DNA from 4 places in the Paenibacillus sp. ICGEB2008 genome. Region 3 is predicted to be linked to each of the others. Evidence: a T-box and tRNA genes for the amino acid it is inferred to sense, from the RefSeq annotation. Region 3 holds a T-box; the other regions hold tRNA genes.
What was found. The T-box of region 3 lies ahead of leuS (leucine--tRNA ligase). A T-box ahead of a tRNA ligase gene usually reads a tRNA of that ligase, here a tRNA-Leu.

Region 1 (3,142 bases), on a different contig from region 3:
AATAGACAAACCATATATGGAAAACCCTTTTATCTTCTGAATAAAATCCAACATCCCGCTGTAATAGTGGAAACCGGATTTATCAGCAACGAGCAGGACAGAGCCATGCTTTCCGGGGATCACGGTCAAAAAAGGATTGCTGAAGCTATTGCCGAAGGCATTATTGCGCATCTGACGGCATGGTAGTATTCGTGGCTGGGTCTCCTGTCCATCCCCATACATCACGCACCAGATCGCTAATACCGACAAATTGTGCATGCTCCTTTAATTTAGGGACCGATGAATGAAGCCCTGAGGAGGTATACATGCCGGACACGCCGACATGTCCAATCGTTACACAGGTATCGTGCTCTGCCAACCATTCGACCACTTTACTAAGTTGCCGATTCACATGAGCGAGTGTATGAACATCATCCAAAAAAACATCATTTCGCACCGGTGGCATTCCCTTTTTAGCGGCAAGTTCAGGCACCACTGACCAATAATTAGTACGGCTATCAACAAAAAATAGTCCATATTCCTTACAAACATCAAGAACGACGGACATAATGCGCTTGTCTGAGGTGACCTTGGAGCCCATATGGTTGTTCATTCCTATGGCATAAGGAACATCCTTAATTGCTGCTGTCACCTTGGCGCGTACTTCTTCATCCGTCATATTAGCCTTGATTGCTCCCGGTCCAAGCCACTCAGGCTTGCCCTGCTTGGGCTCCATTGGAAGATGGACGATAACATCATGACCACGCTTATGCGCTTCCATAGCGTCCTGTTTGGTTGTTGGCAGGAAGGGCATGACAGCAACGGTGATTTTTACGGGTAAATTTAGAATCTCCTCGGTACCTTTCATATTGTTCCCTAAATCATCAATAATGACAGCAACCCTTTTTTGCTGCTGGTTCTGCTGGTCTATTGCTTCGGCAACAGCAGTTTTACAGATCATAAATAACATACAGACTGAAATACAAAGCACTACAATTATTTGCATTCTAGATCTTGCATGGTGTGCAAGCGCATAAGACGAATCCTTCCGGCTGCGTGATGCTTTTAAAGCCTTTTTTATTATATTTCTCATGTGCAGTTTCCGTCGTGTACTCATTTGCGGGTCAGCCTCCTTCTCTGTCCCTTCATTGTGTGAGTAAAACCGTTTAAATATGTACAAGGCAGATCTGAGATATAATCTCTGATCTGCCTTGAAGTGCGCATAATGACGTATATTAAAGCTGCTTACCAGTTTTTGTCGATAAATTCATCACGACCGGATTGGGCTCGATCTTCCTTATAATGTTTCACATTCTTCTTGTGATAATCCTGATGATAATCCTCTGCCGGATAAAAAATCGAAGCCGGAAGAATCTCCGTTACAATTGGCTTATCAAAGCGTCCGCTTTGTACCAACTGTTCCTTGGATTGCTGTGCAAGCTCACGTTGCTGCTCCGTATGATAAAAAATGGCAGGTTTATATTGTGTGCCTCGGTCCTGAAATTGACCTTCTCCGTCGGTAGGATCTGTTTGCGGCCAATACAATTCAAGTAGCTTTTCATAAGGAAACAGCTCAGGATCAAACGTAATCTGCACCACCTCATAGTGCCCTGTTGTTCCTGTTTTAACCTGTTCGTAGGTCGGATCGGAAATCGCCCCTCCAGTATAGCCTGAGACAATACTATGAATCCCCGGCTGCTCCTCAAACGGAGTCACCATACACCAGAAGCACCCACCTGCAAAAGTTGCTTTCTCCATCTTCCATCCAACCTTTCAATAGCTTCATCATAAAACGTGTTACTTTCTATCATATCTTAAAAATTGAACTTATAAAAGAATTGCTCAAGGACTTGAATAAAATTCAAGTCCTTATATTGTCCTTCCTGTTCCTAGGAAATCTGCAATAACTCCGAAACATAGAAAAGGTTTATAAAACTGCTACGAGAGCAATTCTATAAACCTTTTCTAAATGGATGCGGTCGAGAGGACTCGAACCTCCACGGGGGGTTAGCCCACACGGACCTGAACCGTGCGCGTCTGCCAATTCCGCCACGACCGCATATATATTTGTCGTCTATTTCAAAAGAATCAATCTTTCTTAGCGACAAGATAGATCATACCATGCTCAAATAAAGTTGTCAAACCTTTTATTTTTCTTTATTTATTCTTGATAAAAAAGGAATAATACGATAATATAAGAATATGAGTTCCTACGAACTTATGTTCTTTCACTTCGATGACTATGAATTATCATCACATTTCCCTAAGGCGGTGAATGGTAATGATCTCTTCAGATACTACTCAGCATCCATGCTCTCTTGTGAAAAGTTATCTACTCCTTACCTTTATACAAAAAGTATTTGAGCGTGACAGCCTAATTCTTGAGGAAAGCGGCGTGCTGAAAACCCCTGATCTTTATGTCGAAATGGTTAACGCAGGAATAGATCGTACCGGAATCCTGCTATCTGAAATCAAACATGAATTTAAGAAGTATCACATTCGTGTTCTAGACATCCAACAAAACCACTCCGGCGCTCACGCCACCTATATATATAAAGGCGTCAAAGAACAGTTCCGTATGCCTATGTCCGCATTCCGCAAAGAAATGTATGAACGAATGCGAGCTTATTTGGGGCTCCCTACCTCTTTGCCTCATACGGCAGCTCTACCTTTACCAGAGAAATATCACCCCGAATTACCCAATAACTCAACCCCCAAACCCCTACGCGTTGTTGGGCGAAGTTGGGTTGCATCCTCTTCTGCCTACAAGCATAAATCCCCTCGCCCTGCTGCTTTTGCTGCAAGTAAAAGAGCATAATCCCCGCACTACACGCAAAAAGAAGCTTCCGCAGGCACTAACTGTGCTCGGAAGCTTCTTTTCATAACCATCATTTGTTGAGATCAATCTATGTCCGCTATTACGATTATAAGTTATCTGTATGAATGATTCGCTTTAATGTAACGCCTTCTGTACACGGGTAACCCCTTGACTTAGAGCATGTCCTCCACCAACTGCAGCAGCTACAGCAACGGTCTCCATAATCTCCTGATCACTGGCTCCTTTGGAGCGCGCCTCATTCACATGATAAAACGTACACACCTCATTGTTGGCAAATAAGCCAATACCTAGCGCAATCAGTTGCTTGGTTTTTTCATCTAAACT
Region 2 (3,142 bases), on a different contig from region 3:
TGTTAATTTGAAATTACGTCTTGAATCATACACCCGTGCAAGGAAGACTGTAAAGCTCAACGGCAAGGCTATAAATCACCCTTTAGAGCATAGAAGATTAAGGATAACGCTTACAACCAACCTATGCTTCTCGTATCTCTCTAAAACTCTGTATTTCACCCCTTTTTGAAAATGAAAGGCATGTCAATATTGGCGTAGGGTATGGTACGGTTGCCCTTTATTATAAAAAAGAAAGAAAATGCGCTATATGTACTAGATAATTATCGAATGAAGCCTTTTTTATGAGAAGAAACACCTCAATTTGCTCCATTTGAAGTGCGATTTACCGTTTTGAACAAAAGACGATTTTACAATGCACAATGTTTGTAGACTCTTCTGGACTTGCAACCCCTTGTTGAATTGTTCACAATTTAATTGTAGAATATTGAATTAGGAGGGATATCATGAGCGTATATAAATATGATGCACAGACCCTACAAGGGGCACAAATTCCGTTATCCACATACGAAGGGAAAGTTCTTCTTATCGTGAATACTGCCAGCAAATGTGGGTTAACCCCCCAGTACAAGGCGCTACAAGAGCTATATGACCAGTATCATGAACAGGGGCTCGAAATTTTGGGATTTCCCAGCAACCAGTTCGCCAAACAAGAGCCGGGTTCCAGCGAGGAGATCTCCGGGTTTTGCCAACTCAATTACGGAGTGACCTTTCCCATGTTCGCCAAGACAAATGTTAACGGTGATCAGGCACATCCTCTATTTCACTACCTGACCCACACTGCTCCAGGCGTATTAGGCTCCAAAGCGATCAAATGGAATTTTACTAAATTTTTAATTACACGAGAAGGTAACGTATTTAAGCGTTATGCGCCGCAAACCACTCCAGACAAGCTTGTAGGAGATATTAAGAAGCTTTTGCAGAAAAACTGACAATCTTTATGCACTACAGTCAACGAGCGGTCCGTTGTCCATACGACCGCTTCTGTGACGGGAGGATATGACGAAAAGTATTTAACAAAAAAGCATCCCTTCACGTAAAACGTGTCAGGATGCTTTTTCAACTGGGTACTGCATATAATGCGGTCGAGAGGACTCGAACCTCCACGGGCGTACGCCCACTACCCCCTCAAGATAGCGTGTCTGCCATTCCACCACGACCGCATGTCATAATGTATTGAGGCAACAGATTTATTATACTCTCTCAGCAACAATTTGTAAACAAGAATATTATAATTATTTTAATGTAACTTTACATAACATATATAAGCAATAAAATTATTTAATTTGACATAATTGAGTTCGAAGTGTAAATATATATTACATAAATATTTGAATTATTATTATAAAAATAAGATTTGAGTCAAATAACATCACACAAATATTCACTTCAAGGAGGCGAACCGTCCTGTATAAAGGTAACCGGTTGCTAAACTACGCATTATTGTTGGACCCTTCCCTACCTATTGGTGGTTTCACCCGTTTCTACGGATTGGAGGAGCGTTTCCGCGCTGGACACCTGAACAGTCTACAGGATCTGAAACATTACATGCGAGACGATTGGTATCCTCAAATCACAACCCTTGACGGCATGGCCATTAAAAGTCTGTATGCAGCCATCCAGCAGAATGACGGTTGGCGGATCGCCCTTATTGATAAAATGCTGCACGCCCAACATCCTTCCTCGCAGCATGTAAAAGAGTCGCGACTTTCTGGCCAGCGACTGCTCAAGCTCACCAAGGCTCTTTATCCTTGGCTCGCATTTGACCAACTGGAAGACACACTCACTCAATACAATGCAATTGGCACACTCGCTACTGTCCACACTTGGATTAACTCCCTCCTCGGAAGCGATATAGAACAGACCATTCACGGCTATTTTGCCACAGCGGTATCCTTCTGTATCGAAGATGCCTTCAGACTACTCAATCCTCCTTATGAGGAAAAAAGTCCTCTTATCGATCATATGACCAGCGAGTTGCTTACCACCTGGAAGACGATTAACAAACCTACGCCAAGCTCATATCAGCGCCATCTTTTCCACAGCCATCGGACCAGCTCCTACATCACTCAGCCACCCTATATGAGCCATAGCAGCCAATTGAATGCATCCAGACCCTTTTCCTCCTCCGTCCTATTTAAACGCCTTCCAGCATCCCTCTGATGCGTCGTTTACCAATCTAGCAGTCACAATAAAAATACTCTGCCCTTTTCTCAAGCGGCAGAGTATTTCATGTATCCCAAATTCACACCAATAACAGACCATAGTCGGATTATTTTCACTTTTTGCACTTAATTAAGTAATTATTTTAACGAAATGCCGTATTTAAGATTGTATAAACACGTATAAAAGTGTATCATAGTTTTAGATGGTTAATTCTAACATGTTTACTGATGATTATTATATCACACCAATTATTCCGTAAGAATCCGTAAGGGGCGATTTCTCTTGAACAACAAAATGCCTGTCACCTCCTTCGGGTGGGCCATCAAACAAAGGCTTGTCGAGCTTCGGCTGGATCAGAAAACATTTTGCGAGACACATAATATTCCGCCTTCACGCTTGTCCAATCTGATTCACGGCACCCGCAAAGCACAAAGGTACAGAAAACAAGTTGCTGCAATTCTGAATATCGACGATAACGATTATAAGGAGGCAACACCACACTAAATCCAACAAGCATTTCAGCATCCATCGCGTCGCCATATTATCAGGAAACCAAATAAACCCGTAAACCGAACCCTCAGTTCGTTTTACGGGTTATCACCCAGGCGTTTAGCCATAGATTATTCAAGTTTTGTTTTGTCCTTCTCTCTTTTTTGCTTACGGTACTTCGCAAATTCAACGTATTCTAAAATAAAGTTCTGTTCTTCTGTCTCAAGATCTTCAGCCTGGCAATTCAGTGGCCCCATCACCCCAAAAAAATAAGCAGCCTTCTGCTCCTGAAGCACGCCTTCCCCTGGCTTAATCCCTTTCATCAACCAGTCGAGCGATACATTAAAAAAGTCCGAAATCTGAATCAAATGGGCGGTACCTGGCGTTGTTTTTCCCCTTCTCCAATCACCGAGATTCCCTGAGCTAATTTTAAGCTTTTCACAAAATGCCTTCTTGGTCATTCCTCGATCCTTAATTAAAGCTTCAATCC
Region 3 (3,142 bases):
TCTGGATTGATGACATTACCGCGTGATTTACTCATTTTTTCATTATTGTTGCCTAGAATCATACCCTGGTTGACCAGCTTATAGAAAGGCTCTTTAGTTTCCACTACGCCGATATCATACAGCACTTTGTGCCAGAAACGGGCATACAGCAAGTGAAGAACCGCATGTTCTGCTCCGCCAATATACAGATCAACAGGCATCCATTCGCGCTGTTTCTCTTTGGACACAAGCTCTTTATCATTTTTTGGATCAATAAAGCGCAGGTAGTACCAGCAGCTTCCTGCCCATTGCGGCATCGTATTTGTCTCGCGACGTGCTTTCATACCTGTTTCAGGATCAACGGTTTCTACCCAATCTGTCGCATTCGCCAGTGGGGATTCACCTGTACCTGAAGGCTTGATATTGTCCATCTCTGGCAGTACGAGCGGCAGTTGATCCTCAGGAACTGTTTTAATCGTTCCATCTTCTAGATGAATTACTGGAATCGGCTCGCCCCAATAGCGTTGGCGGCTGAACAGCCAGTCACGCAGACGATAGGTTACTTTGCCCTGCCCCTTACCCTCAGCTTCGAGCCATTCAATCATTTTCGGAATAGCTTCCTCATTGGTCAGTCCATTCAGCAGGCCTGAATTGACATGCGGACCATCCTCGGTGTATGGCTCTTTGTCCACGTCTCCACCTTGAACGACCTCAGTGATTTTCAATCCGAACTTCTTGGCAAATTCCCAGTCACGTGTATCATGGCCCGGTACTGCCATAATTGCACCTGTTCCGTAGCCTGCCAGTACATAGTCGGCAATCCAGATTGGCAGCTTTTCGCCGTTCACCGGGTTCACTGCATAAGCTCCTGTGAATACGCCTGTTTTATCTTTGGCCAGATCCGTACGCTCCAGATCGCTTTTCCGAGCAGCTTGTTCACGATACTGTTGTACAGCGTCCTTTTGCTCAGGTGTAGTGATCATATCCACCAATTCCTGCTCTGGGGCCAGCACACAGTAGCTTGCACCGAACAATGTATCTGGACGGGTTGTAAATACTGTGAGTTGTTCGTCATAGCCTTCAATTGGAAAATGAACCTCTGCCCCGGTAGACTTACCAATCCAGTTCCGCTGCATATCCTTAATGCTTTCGGACCAGTCCAGTTCCTCCAGATCGTCAAGCAAACGATCGGCGTATTCCGTAATTTTCAGCATCCATTGACGCATTGGTTTGCGGATAACCGGATGACCGCCACGCTCACTCTTACCATCAATTACTTCTTCATTCGCCAGTACCGTTCCCAGTGCTGGGCACCAGTTCACGGGCACTTCAGCTACATAAGCGAGGCCACGCTTGTACAGCTGGATGAAAATCCACTGTGTCCATTTGTAATAATCAGGATCAGTTGTGCTGATTTCACGATCCCAGTCATATGAAAAGCCAAGTGATTTGATTTGACGGCGGAAGTTATTTACGTTCTTCACCGTAATTTCGCGTGGGTGCTCGCCTGTATCCAGCGCATGCTGTTCGGCAGGCAGACCAAAGGCGTCCCAACCCATCGGATGCAGTACGTTGTAGCCACGCATTCTTTTATAACGTGAAACAATATCTGTAGCTGTATATCCCTCCGGGTGGCCTACATGCAGACCAGCTCCAGACGGATACGGAAACATATCCAAAGCATAAAACTTCGGTTTACCCGGTTCTTCCCCAGTGCGGAACGTTTTGTTCTCATCCCAATATTTCTGCCATTTTGGTTCAATACTTTGCGGTTGATAGCCGTGCTTCGGCTGTGTGTCTGTCATTGTCTTTTCCTCCTCAAACGGTATGCAACAAAAAAACCTCTGCATCCCGTAGCGTGTCAGCGCTAGGGACGAGAGGTTATATTCCCGTGGTACCACCCTAGTTAGCAGAAAGCGTTCTTCGCATTCTACTCCCTTTGCACCTGATAACGGAGGTGATCCGATGCGTATTAATAACAGGATACTGACCCCTATATAGGTGCTTTCCTGCGTTGGACGCATATCTCCGAGGTGAGTTCGCTTTGCACTGTCAACCGGCTTGCACCACCCGCCGGCTCTCTACATGTCCAGACAAAACTACTATTCCTCATCAGCGATTATTTAACCGTTAATAATGGCACTATTATATTGAAAACCGCGAAAAAAGTCAAATAAGGACTACATTTGATACGAAGCGCCATCTTCATACTAGTTGTCCATGACACATGAATACGAATGTTTTATAATAACTCCAAGTTGCAATGGTTCAAGTTGAGATGAGATAAGAAAGGTGAGTGGAGACATGGCACAGATTAAAATTTTCGGGACAAAAGAAAAGCTAAATCCGATCAAAAAGCAACTTTCAGAGGTGATTCACTCTGCCGTGGTGGATGCGTTCAATTATCCTCCAGACAAGAGGCTTCATCGTTTTTTTCCTATGAATCATGAAGATTTTATATATGCAGATGGTCGCTCCGACGCATACACCATTATTGAAATCAGTATCTTCGAAGGCAGAACGACAGAAGCTAAGAAGCAACTCATCAATCTGTTATTTCAAAGAATTAACGATCTTTTGGGTATTTCTCCACAGGATCTTGAAATTACTATATTTGAAACCTCGAAACAGAATTGGGGCATTCGGGGTGTACCGGGTGATGAACTTCAGCTGAACTATAAAGTGAATATATGAGAGCAAAAAGACGCCCTTCATGACTTCATGAAAAGCGTCTTTCTTTTTCTATATTAGCTCAATGAATCCTAGCTATTTTACAGCGACATAAAAAAGTCTCGCCGCGTCATCTGCTGCTTCTACCCATTCAAAATCTGCATATACCTTCACATCACGAAAACCCACTTTGGACAATTCTGCCTTCATCCAGTCTGGATCATAAGCACGCTGTACATGAATTTCCTCAAAACGCTGGTACAGATCGCGTCCTTCATGTTCTGCTTTCGCAAAGATACTGAGATGATGCTCAATTTCACAACGGGGAGTGTCCAATGCGCATGTCCAGATATACGAAATAGAGCGTTCATCCAGTACGAATGGTTGTTCTTCATCATAACGCAAAAATGTCTGGGGATGATGTACATCAAACAGAAAGGTTCCACCAGGCTTCAGACCAGCATACGTTCTGCGAAAAGTAGAAATGATATCT
Region 4 (3,142 bases), on a different contig from region 3:
GGACGTTTGAGGCTCAAAAGGCTTTATTGAAGCATCCTAGCTATCGTATTATCACTGAAAAAAATGAGCAGGGGAACATAGTGGCTTTTTTGGCAGGTTGGGAATTCGCGCATTTTCGGTTTGTAGAGCATATTGCGGTAGATTCCCGTATACGAGGTGGCGGATTAGGCCAAAAGCTTATGGGTAGATTTATATCGCAGTCTGACCAACCGGTAGTGCTGGAGGTTGAGCCTCCAGTGGATGAATGGTCACGGAGAAGAATTGGTTTTTACGAACGAATGGGATTCCATCTGAACCATTTTGAATATGTACAGCCCCCTCTAAGAGAAGGACAGACGGATCTGCGGCTTCAGATTATGAGCTATCCAGGTGCGTTGGCTGAATCGGCGTTTGCTCCGTTTAAAGAGACTTTATATACCGAGGTTTATGGGCTTAAATAAGAGACTAGACAGTAGTAGATAAAAGTAAAAGGCTCTGCTTGTTCCGTATGGATACGGAAGCGGAGCCTTTGCTCTAAAAGGCTAGAGGTGCCTTCATTGTTGTTAATGTTTTGTCCATACCATCACAAATTCCTTCTCATCAGTTTCAGCATCCACAGATTCCTCTTGAATCGCAAATCCATTTTTAGTATAAAAGTTAAATGCTTTCGTGTTGGACTGGTACACTTTTAGCTGAATCTCATCATGCTGCTTCTTAACCCAATCTAATAGTAATTTGCCATAGCTTTTTCTTTGAGAATCAACCCGTATAAACAGAGCAGCCAAGTATCCGTCCATCATGGAAATGAAGCCGCCGATCGTATGGTCATCTTGTATGATAACGTAGTTCTGAGCGAGGGGAAGGTACTTGTTCTCCATCTCGGCAGCTTTAGATGTCCAATACTCCCGAGCAATAAAATGGTGGGCTTCTACGGAAGCGTCCAGCCAAATGGCTACCAGTTCTTTCAACTCTTCTACTTTCGCAGGTCTAATCGACATTGTAACGCCTCTTTTCACAATATGTAATCGTATCTGTAGTAGAGTATGATGTTGAAATAAAAAAGACCGTCCGTGGACGGTCTTTCTACCGTGGCGCTTAATTAAAGCCTTGATCCGTATCCCGCGCCTCCGTCAACTCTGTAAATTAGAGAATAACGGACCGGGTAAGGGATACGCTCAACATATGATTATTGATGTTGACGCACCTCCTTTCCTGATGCGTTCATCTTACCATATCTGGTTGGTGATATCCAGTGATTTTCTTATATTTACTAGCATTATTCATAGAAAATATAATATAAATCAGCTTGCTTTTAAGCTCTATTCAAGATATAATTTTAATTACGGCGATTAAAGTATCGCCATCAATACATAGTATGCGGTCGTGGCGGAATTGGCAGACGCGCACGGTTCAGGTCCGTGTGGGCTAACCCCCCGTGGAGGTTCGAGTCCTCTCGACCGCATTATACCTAACAATTACAGGTTCTTGGATTGGCTGAATGCCTCCAAGAGCCTGTTTTTATATGGTTAAGATGCGTGCTATTAAACAGCCATTTTATTTATGCTGGAATATATATTTAATATAATCTTTTGCACTCTGGTTAATGTCTTCATCACTTGCTTGAAACGAGGCTCCGAAGACAGCGAAATAGGGTAATGTTACGGCGCCCACATGTACTGCGCTTGCTTTAAAAGGGGCTATAACTTCATCTACCGTAAATGTAACGGAACCAGTAGATAAGTAGTTTTCTTTTTTATCGCCAATCGACATGGCGATCCCTAGCTTCTTTCCTTTTAACTTATCACCTTTTGAACCATAAGCCCATCCATGGGCAAAAACATCATCAAACCACTTTTTTAATAGAGGAGGGTAACTATACCAGTATAAAGGGAACTGAAATATGATATTGCTGTGTGCTTCAAGTAACTTTTGTTCTTTCAAAACATCAATATTCCAGTTGGGATACTCTTTATAAATTTCATGAATTGTAATTTCATTGGAATATCGAAGCAATTCTTGTTTCCATCTTTGATTTACTCTGGAATTTTCAATATTCGGGTGTGCTAAAATTACGAGAGTCTTCATTATAAATCACCTTTCTTACATCGCATCATTTGCTTTTTGTGGATACGTATTATTATTCTGTAGGCTATAAAAAAAGTAAATACACACAATAAAGTAATATAGTTACTTGAAAGTGTGCATGGTACTTAGAATGAAGATATGTGATTATAAAATGAATTCGATAAACTTAGTTATTTTAGTCTTGAAGAGGTGGTCGTATGAAACAATATAATTTAGGCATAGAAGCAACACTGGAGATCATCGGAGGTAAGTGGAAATCCTTAATCATATGCTTATTAATGTCTGGTAGAAAGAGGACCAGTGAATTACAGCGTAGTATTGCAGGCATTTCTCAAAAGGTTCTTATACAGCAACTTCGTGAACTTGAGAAGGATGGGATCATAGGCAGACATGTGTATAATCAAATGCCTCCAAAAGTGGAGTACTATATAACGGAATATGGAATTACAGCAAATGAAATTATTGATTTAATGTGTACCTGGGGAAGGACTAATATCAAAATAAGACAAGAGAAAGGAGAAGATGTGATATTGCTAGAAAATAAGTCCAAATGAATATTGGAGTTAAAGAGCGCTGTAGACTATGATGTTTACGGCGATTTTCTTTTTGGCGTAGAGTCGCAGTTCGGGGATATCTGTGTCATAGTATTTGATCGTTTACCTTCAAGACCATGTTATATGTTGAGCCGCAAGCTGATTTGTAATATAGTTATGACTGGACAACCATTCCATCAATATTAAATGAATGCCAAAGTAGGGGGACCCTTGCAATGATTATTAAACCGAAAATTCGTGGTTTCATATGTACGACTGCGCATCCTGCAGGATGTGCGGCTCACGTTAATCGTCAAATCGACTACATCAAAGACAGCACGGGATTACAAGGAGCTAAAAAGGTACTTGTGATCGGAGCATCCACAGGTTATGGACTGGCTTCCCGCATTGCTGCGAGCTTCGGTATGGGAGCTGACACCGTAGGAGTATCCTTTGAACGTCCTGCTTCAGAGGGGCGCACGGCTTCGGCAGGCTGGTACAATACAGTGGCCTTTGAAAGAGCAGCCAGAGCGGCTGGCTACATA

Region 1: it has a tRNA-Leu gene. The T-box ahead of leuS (leucine--tRNA ligase) is inferred to sense a tRNA for this amino acid. The anticodon was not compared.
Region 2: it has a tRNA-Leu gene. The T-box ahead of leuS (leucine--tRNA ligase) is inferred to sense a tRNA for this amino acid. The anticodon was not compared.
Region 4: it has a tRNA-Leu gene. The T-box ahead of leuS (leucine--tRNA ligase) is inferred to sense a tRNA for this amino acid. The anticodon was not compared.

Annotation. Positions count from the first base shown of each region.
Region 1 covers NZ_AMQU01000004.1:106,352-109,493, forward strand. Annotated here, with positions in the region: gene C400_RS0101985 (N-acetylmuramoyl-L-alanine amidase) at 1-186, shown strand, start outside; gene C400_RS0101990 (divergent polysaccharide deacetylase family protein) at 161-1,096, opposite strand; gene msrA (peptide-methionine (S)-S-oxide reductase MsrA) at 1,225-1,737, opposite strand; tRNA gene C400_RS0102000 (tRNA-Leu) at 1,954-2,038, opposite strand; gene C400_RS0102005 (hypothetical protein) at 2,261-2,797, shown strand; gene C400_RS0102010 (carboxymuconolactone decarboxylase family protein) at 2,933-3,142, opposite strand, start outside.
Region 2 covers NZ_AMQU01000007.1:631,250-634,391, reverse strand. Annotated here, with positions in the region: gene C400_RS0107540 (glutathione peroxidase) at 444-929, shown strand; tRNA gene C400_RS0107535 (tRNA-Leu) at 1,078-1,160, opposite strand; gene C400_RS0107530 (urease accessory protein UreF) at 1,423-2,160, shown strand; gene C400_RS0107525 (Rha family transcriptional regulator) at 2,446-2,667, shown strand; gene C400_RS0107520 (helix-turn-helix domain-containing protein) at 2,784-3,142, opposite strand, start outside.
Region 3 covers NZ_AMQU01000026.1:214,649-217,790, forward strand. Annotated here, with positions in the region: gene leuS (leucine--tRNA ligase) at 1-1,784, opposite strand, end outside; T-box leader at 1,846-2,104, opposite strand; gene C400_RS0121760 (tautomerase family protein) at 2,284-2,673, shown strand; gene C400_RS0121765 (class I SAM-dependent DNA methyltransferase) at 2,746-3,142, opposite strand, start outside.
Region 4 covers NZ_AMQU01000004.1:183,448-186,589, reverse strand. Annotated here, with positions in the region: gene C400_RS0102430 (GNAT family N-acetyltransferase) at 1-440, shown strand, start outside; gene C400_RS0102425 (N-acetyltransferase) at 543-977, opposite strand; tRNA gene C400_RS0102420 (tRNA-Leu) at 1,357-1,441, shown strand; gene C400_RS0102415 (NAD(P)H-dependent oxidoreductase) at 1,534-2,064, opposite strand; gene C400_RS0102410 (winged helix-turn-helix transcriptional regulator) at 2,262-2,618, shown strand; gene fabV (enoyl-ACP reductase FabV) at 2,834-3,142, shown strand, end outside.